One region of the Thermostichus sp. OS-CIW-31 genome, then DNA from elsewhere that is predicted to be linked to it. Evidence: riboswitches for the same ligand, from Rfam matches in the RefSeq annotation. Region 1 holds a riboswitch; each other region holds the start of a gene.

The links. A riboswitch is a leader RNA that binds a small molecule or an ion and turns the genes downstream of it on or off. The one in region 1 is predicted to bind cobalamin.
Region 2: another riboswitch for cobalamin. It lies ahead of ACVWY9_RS06500 (TonB-dependent receptor plug domain-containing protein); the one in region 1 lies ahead of metE (5-methyltetrahydropteroyltriglutamate--homocysteine S-methyltransferase).
Region 3: another riboswitch for cobalamin. It lies ahead of ACVWY9_RS13165 (sirohydrochlorin chelatase); the one in region 1 lies ahead of metE (5-methyltetrahydropteroyltriglutamate--homocysteine S-methyltransferase).

The regions. Positions count from the first base shown of each region.
Region 1 is NZ_JBSSDA010000011.1:26,730-28,925, reverse strand. Features, by position in the region: gene metE (5-methyltetrahydropteroyltriglutamate--homocysteine S-methyltransferase) at 1-768, opposite strand, end outside; cobalamin riboswitch at 1,225-1,429, opposite strand; gene ACVWY9_RS08045 (ABC transporter substrate-binding protein) at 1,678-2,196, shown strand, end outside.
Region 2 is NZ_JBSSDA010000008.1:55,310-57,505, reverse strand. Features, by position in the region: gene ACVWY9_RS06505 (hypothetical protein) at 1-416, shown strand, start outside; cobalamin riboswitch at 1,038-1,190, shown strand; gene ACVWY9_RS06500 (TonB-dependent receptor plug domain-containing protein) at 1,233-2,196, shown strand, end outside.
Region 3 is NZ_JBSSDA010000029.1:16,078-18,273, reverse strand. Features, by position in the region: gene ACVWY9_RS13165 (sirohydrochlorin chelatase) at 1-789, opposite strand, end outside; cobalamin riboswitch at 820-955, opposite strand; gene ACVWY9_RS13160 (heavy metal translocating P-type ATPase) at 1,083-2,196, opposite strand, start outside.

The DNA of each region.
Region 1 (2,196 bases):
AAGGCTAATGCCGGCCACCGGCAGTTGCACCACCCAGGGGTAAGTCTCCCCCAGGTCATCGAAGTAGGTGACCAAGTGGACAGGGATCCCGGCGGTTGCCAACTGGCGGTAGCTCATTTCCACAGCTTCCCGCAGGCCACTTCCCTGGCTGGTAACCAAAATGGGATCGTGAATCTGGACTTCTGGGATCCCCAGCTGTTTTAACTCCTGGAGGAGATCCCGGTACAGAGGAAGGAGCTTTTCCAAGTCCGCCCGCAGATCCCCAGATCGCTGGCTAAGGCAGAGCAAAGTCACTGGACTGAGGACAACGGGGCTGGTGCGCTCCCCTAGGATCCCTTGGGCCCGCCGAACTCTTTCCAAAAAATCCCCAAAGTTAGGACTGGGATCGGCTTCCGGCTCAATTTCGGGTACCAAGTAGTGGTAGTTGGTGTCAAACCACTTGGTCATTTCCAAAGCCGGCAGGCCCTCCCGCCCCCGCGCCATGGCAAAGTAGCGGTCTAAACCCGACAGGCCTCGGAACCGAGAGGGGATCAGCCCCAGCCAGGTGGCCCAGTCCAGTACATGGTCGTAGAGAGTCTGATCCCCTACCGCAATGTGATCAATCCCAGCTTGTAGCTGAGTCTGCCAGGCTTGAGTCTCCAAATCCCAAAAGGTAGCCAGCAGAGCCTCTGACCCTAGGGCACCACTCCAAAAGCCTTCCAAAGCTTTTTTGAGCTCGCGGCGCTTGCCCATGCGGGCATACCCCAATGTCATGGTTTGTGCAGTCATGTTGTGTGCCATCCCAAATACTGAGTTTTCTAATTTTCCTGCGTTCAATTCGCCCTCAACTGGGATCCCGCCCGCCAAGGAAGAAACCGGCTGTTCCTCTCTTGCCTCTGGAACCCCAACAAAACACTGCCTTTTGCGCAAAAAAGATACTCAACGCAGCCAGCGATCGCAGTGGCTACTTGCCAGCCACCAATTGAAGTCAGGAAGCCTGACATCTCACTCTTTCCTTCGCGTAGGCGGGCTGTAGATCTTGATAGATCTTGGTGCAACAGCACCCAAAATTTACTCTCTCCCGGCCAACTGGCTCAGAGTCTTGCTTGGGTTCTTGGACTTATTTCTACTGCTGAGGAGTACCGAAAGCTTGTGGGAGCAACGCCGGGAAAATGCTCAGGATAACGAAAGCAGAAACGAGCTAAAGCCAAGACAGTTACCATCTGTACCTCGCAGATGTTGTGAAGTTTAGAAAAACCATCGGCGGGCATTCTGACTGACACGGTTTTGGGGGACAAGATCTGGATCGGCAGCGAATGACTCTAGAGATTTGCTGCAGAACTTCTCCTAAACCGGATCACAGCTGCGGGACAGCGGCAGATTCTCACTGCTCTTTCCCCGTTTCCTCTGGCGGCTGATCCCCGTCAGAACCGATAGCTGAGCTACATCGTATCACGGAGTTCAGAGACGGGAGTAGAGTGCTTCAATCATCACCAAGCCAGCAGCCTTTGGAGCTACCAGACCTCACCTTTCACCCAGCGGTCTTGCAGGAAGTCATCGGAATCCTCTAAGCATCCTCCCCCCCTGCATTGCTCTCAAGATAAGGCAGTGATAGCTTAGCTGCCATAAGTCTTGTCCAGGAGGCAAGGGGGTTTGCTCCTTTTTGCTTTGCTGAAAAAGCGACAGATCGGGGTTTCTATGGCATCAAGCTTAAAAGTAACTGTGTGGTCTGTGGGCCTCTTCTTGCTGAGCCAGATGTGGGCTGGATGCGCTCAGAATGCTGCTGAGCGGACAGCTTTCGATCCAAAGCTAGCAGGATCCAGCGATCAAATCGTGCTGGCCATTGGAGGGGAAAGGGAAGAAGGATTTGATCCCACCCTGGGCTGGGGACGTTACGGTTCGCCTTTGTTCCAAAGCACTCTGCTGCGGCGGGACGAGAACCTTGAGATTGTAAACGACCTGGCGACTGGCTACACTGTCAGCCAAGATGGCCTAACCTGGACGGTAACCCTACGAAAGGATGCAGTCTTCTCCGATGGAAAACCTGTCACAGCAGCGGACGTGGCTTACACCTTTAACCAAGCAGCTCGGAGTGGTGGTCTGGTCGACCTAACCGCCCTAAAGGAAGCAGTAGCTATCGACACTCATACGGTGGAGCTGCGGCTGCAAAAACCCCAAAGTACTTTTGTCAACCGCCTTATCACCTTGGGTATCGTG
Region 2 (2,196 bases), on a different contig from region 1:
GCACCCAACCTTTGAATTTGAAGTTGAAATCAGCCCATCCTCGCAGCCAACATTCGGCTTGGGCAGAACACCTAGGCTGGTGGAAGCAAATCTCCACAGGGATGGCTATCCTCTCCGGGGTTTCAGTGTTGAGCCTTTACAGTTGGACTGTGCATACCCAAAGCCGGTGGAGCCAGCGTTACCAGGTGTGGCAGCAGATGCAGCGCAACGAACGACAGTTTCTGCTGACTCAAGAATCCATTGCCAATTCTCTGCGGGAAATTGCCGACCGCTCCGAAATGGTGCCGCTGGTACCGGATCGGATGATCGAGGTGCCGATTGCCTCTCCCAGCCAAGTTGAGCCGGATCCAGCCCACCAGGCAACGGCTTTGCCAGAAATCGAAAAAGCCCCTCTTTTCTATCCGGTTGGGTACTAAATTCATACGGATCCCGCCCATGACGGCTAGGCCAGCGTCCCCATCTTGCTTTCCCAAAAGCTGTGGGTCTTGTGAAGTCTCAGCGTATCTGATACATTTACGCTGAACACTGCTGAACATCACTGTTCAACTATGCAGCGATAGCATTCTGTTTGTTTCCAACCAGAATGGCGGTATCCCGCAAAGCTTTGAGTAGAATACCCAAAGCGCAGTTTCCGTGTCGTCTTACTACCAATTTTCTGCTTTGCTTTGGCTACCATGTTGGCAGACTCGAAAGTAAACAGAAAGATCAACTGGTAGTAATCCGTACTGAGCATATTATACATTATTTTCAGTATGGTTGAGCTTATTATTGACTAGAGTCATGCTCTGTTCTCTAAAAGGCTAAGGGATCCCTGGGCCTCAGGATCTGGAATAGTAGTGGGCTACTCTTTAACTGCTTACAAAGCAAAGAAGAAGTCTGGCCCAGGTTTTCTAAGTTGGTGGGATGTGGCCCATCCAAAGCCCTGGGATTGCCGTTGGGATCCTGTTCACCCCTGGAGATGACATCCCCCCTGGCAGGATAGGAACTCCAGAGCAGGGGATGTATGATGCCTAGCACGGCTTTTTCGGAGCAATCGCAGAGAAAGCTGTACCGACAGGTTGTCCTGGGGATCAGCCAGGGCATGTAAAGGGGAAAGTCCGGTGCAAATCCGGCGCTGTGCCGCAACTGTGATGGGCTTGGGCTAGACCCATGCCCTCAGTCAGGATGCCCGCCTGCGGTTCTGGCTCGCATTTCTTCCGCGTCGCACGGAATCAGGAGCTTCAAGAAAGAAAATGAATCCCATTCTAGGTCTCAGCCTGGCGCTGGGGGGTCTTGTTTTGGGGATCCCAGCGTGGGCGCAGCCGGCAGCTTCCCCGCCCTCAGCTCAAGAGGTTTTGGAAACCGGTGTTAGCGCCGAGATTTTAAATCAACCCGTCACCACACCTTTTCGCCGTCCTGGTTTGCTGCGGGATTCTTCCCGCCCGGTTTACGTCATTACCCGCCAGCAAATTCGAGAGCAAGGGGCAAGAACCGTTCAGGAGGCCCTGCGCTACCTGCCCGGGATCCTCAGCGACGGCACGGCGGGAACCCAGTTGGGAGCCCTTAGCTCCCAGTTTATGCGGGGAGGACGAACGGCCCAGGTGTTGGTGCTGTTGGATGGCCGCCCCATTAACGACCTGGGCTTTTTTGGCGGGTTCGATCTGTCTCAGATCACTACAGATGTGGTCGAGCGTATTGAGATCTCTCCAGGTGGGGGCTCCACCTTATACGGCTCCGATGCCGTTGGCGGGGTCATCAACATCGTAACCCTGGAGCCAAAGCCGGGATCCGAGACCGTGCTGGAAGCGGCTATCGGCAGCTACGGCCTCAATGAGCAAGGGATCCAGAACCGCGGCCAGGTGCAGGATCTGGGCTGGGTGGTCAGCTATCGCCGTCTGCAGAGCAACAACGACTTTCCTTTTGAAATTAGGCGTTTGGGCAAAGCAGGCAGGCGGGAGAACTCGGCAGTGGAGTACCACAACCTACAAGCCAAACTCACCTGGCAACTGGCAGAAGGCCAGGTCCTAACAGGAAATGCCCTTTATCTCAATAAAGCGTTTCAGGTGCCCGGCAGCACCGAGTTTCCCTCCCCCGATGCAGGGCAAAACACCAACGACCTGCTGTTAGATCTCAGTTGGCTGTGGGATCAAGAGAGGGGATCCCTGCAAGCCAGGGTATTTTTTGACGACCTCAACTATCGCTTCAGCGCCCCACAAA
Region 3 (2,196 bases), on a different contig from region 1:
CAGTTGCTGCAGGCTGTGCAGCACCGTATCCACAAGGCCCAATTCCGGCAGCATGAGCCAGTCGATTTCCGACTGTCGTTGTCGTTGTTGTTCCACTGCCGCCTCGATTTTTTTCACCAACACCCCCGTAAACAGAAAGTAGGGCAGCACGATCACCCGACGCGGATGCCAGGACGAGGCCCGCTCCAACCCCACAGGCAGGCGGGGATGGGTAATGCCGATAAAGCAGGTCTCCACAGCGGCAAACCCGGATCCTTCCCAAAGCAGCCGAGCCAGTTTACAGGCTTCGGCATTGGCCTCAGGATCGCTGGAGCCGCGACCCACAAATAGGAGCACGGTTTCTGCCTCTGGGATCCGCCGCGGTTGGGCAGCTATCAGAGCAGCCAATCGGTCTCGCAGCAGTTGCAGGATCTCGATGCGGATCCCCAGCGGCCCACCGTAACGAATGCGCAACTGGGGATAGAGGGCCTGCAGGCGATCCAGTTCCATCGTCACATCGAACTTGTTGTGGCGGGCCCCAAACAACAGCAGCGGCAGGACCACAATCTCTTGCCACCCTTGGGCAATACACTGCTGGATCCCTTGGGCGATACTCGGCTCCGTCAGCTCCAGAAAACAAGGGATCACCGGTCGATGGGGAGTGAGGGATTGGTAGACTTGGGCCAACTCCAGAAAGGCTTGCCGCCCTTCAGGGTCGCGGGATCCGTGGCCGATGAGCAACAGGGGCAGGGGGACAACAGGAGACTGCCCAACCGCAAGCGGAGGGGAAACACTGAGGGTATTCAACACAAAAAACTCCGTTCCTTGTGAATCGCAAGGGGTACAGGACAACGGCAGGTGGGTGTTCTGGCTGAGGGAGGGATCCCATCACAGTTGCGTCACAGTGGCGGACTTGCACCGCGCTTTCCCCAGTCTGCCTGAGCTTTTTAAGTTAGCTTGCCTCTTGCCATTCACCAAGCTCCCGGGGGGGATGTTCTTGTCTGCCAGAAGATAGCCCCGAGACATGAGCGGTACGGCAGACTCATGCTCAAAGGGCAGCAAAACTGTTGCCGCGCTAATCCCCCTTGCCCCTGGGAGAGGGCCTAACGCCGGCCCGCTGGTTTGGGGGGCTGAAAGTGTCGCAGGCGCAGGGCATTGGCGACCACCGAAATGGAACTCAGGGCCATTGCCGCCCCGGCCAGCATGGGGTTGAGCAGCCAGCCTGTGAAGGGATAGAGCGCCCCAGCAGCAATCGGGATCCCGAGCGTGTTGTAGATAAAGGCGAAGAAGAGGTTTTGGCGGATGTTGTTGAGGGTAGCCCGGCTGAGTTGAATGGCTGTGGCGACTCCCCGCAGATCCCCCGACATGAGGGTTATATCGCTGGCGGCCATCGCCACATCCGTACCCGTACCGATGGCGATCCCCACATCGGCTTCTGCCAGAGCCGGAGCATCGTTAATGCCATCTCCCACCATCGCCACCCGGTGTCGAGGTTGTCTTAGGCTGCGTATGTAAGCTGCCTTCTGATCCGGACGGACTTGGGCAATTACCCGCTGAATGCCTGCTTGCCGAGCAACCGCTTGGGCCGTGGTGGGGTTATCCCCGGTTAGCAGGATCACCTCTAGGCCCATCTGTTGCAGGTGTTGCACTGCCTCAGGAGAGGTGGGTTTGAGCGGATCGGCAATGGCCAACAGCCCCGCCAGGCTCTGGGATTGGGCTACGCCGATCACCGTTTTGCCCTGGCTTTCCCAGGTCTGAACCCGCTCTGACCAAGAGGGATCACAAGGGATCCCCATCTCCTGTAGCCAGCTCAGCCGACCGATGCGAATCCACTGATCTTCCACCCAAGCCTCTGCCCCACTGCCTACCCTTGCCTGAAAGTGCCAGGCAGGAGGGATCACAATTTTTTCGGCTTCGGCTTTCTGCACCACCGCCTGGGCCAAAGGGTGTTCCGAGTGCCGCTCCACTGCCGCTGCCAGGCGCAACACCGTCAGGGGAGAGGAGCCATTAGCCCAAATATCGGTGACGGTAGGGCGACCTTCAGTCAGGGTGCCAGTTTTGTCCAAGACCACCGTGCGCAAGTGGTGGGCCAATTCCAGGCTGTCGGCACTTTTCACCAGGATCCCCAATTCTGCCCCTCGTCCCGTGGCCACCAGGATCGAGGTGGGGGTCGCCAACCCCAGCGCGCAAGGGCAGGCGATGATCAGCACCCCAATT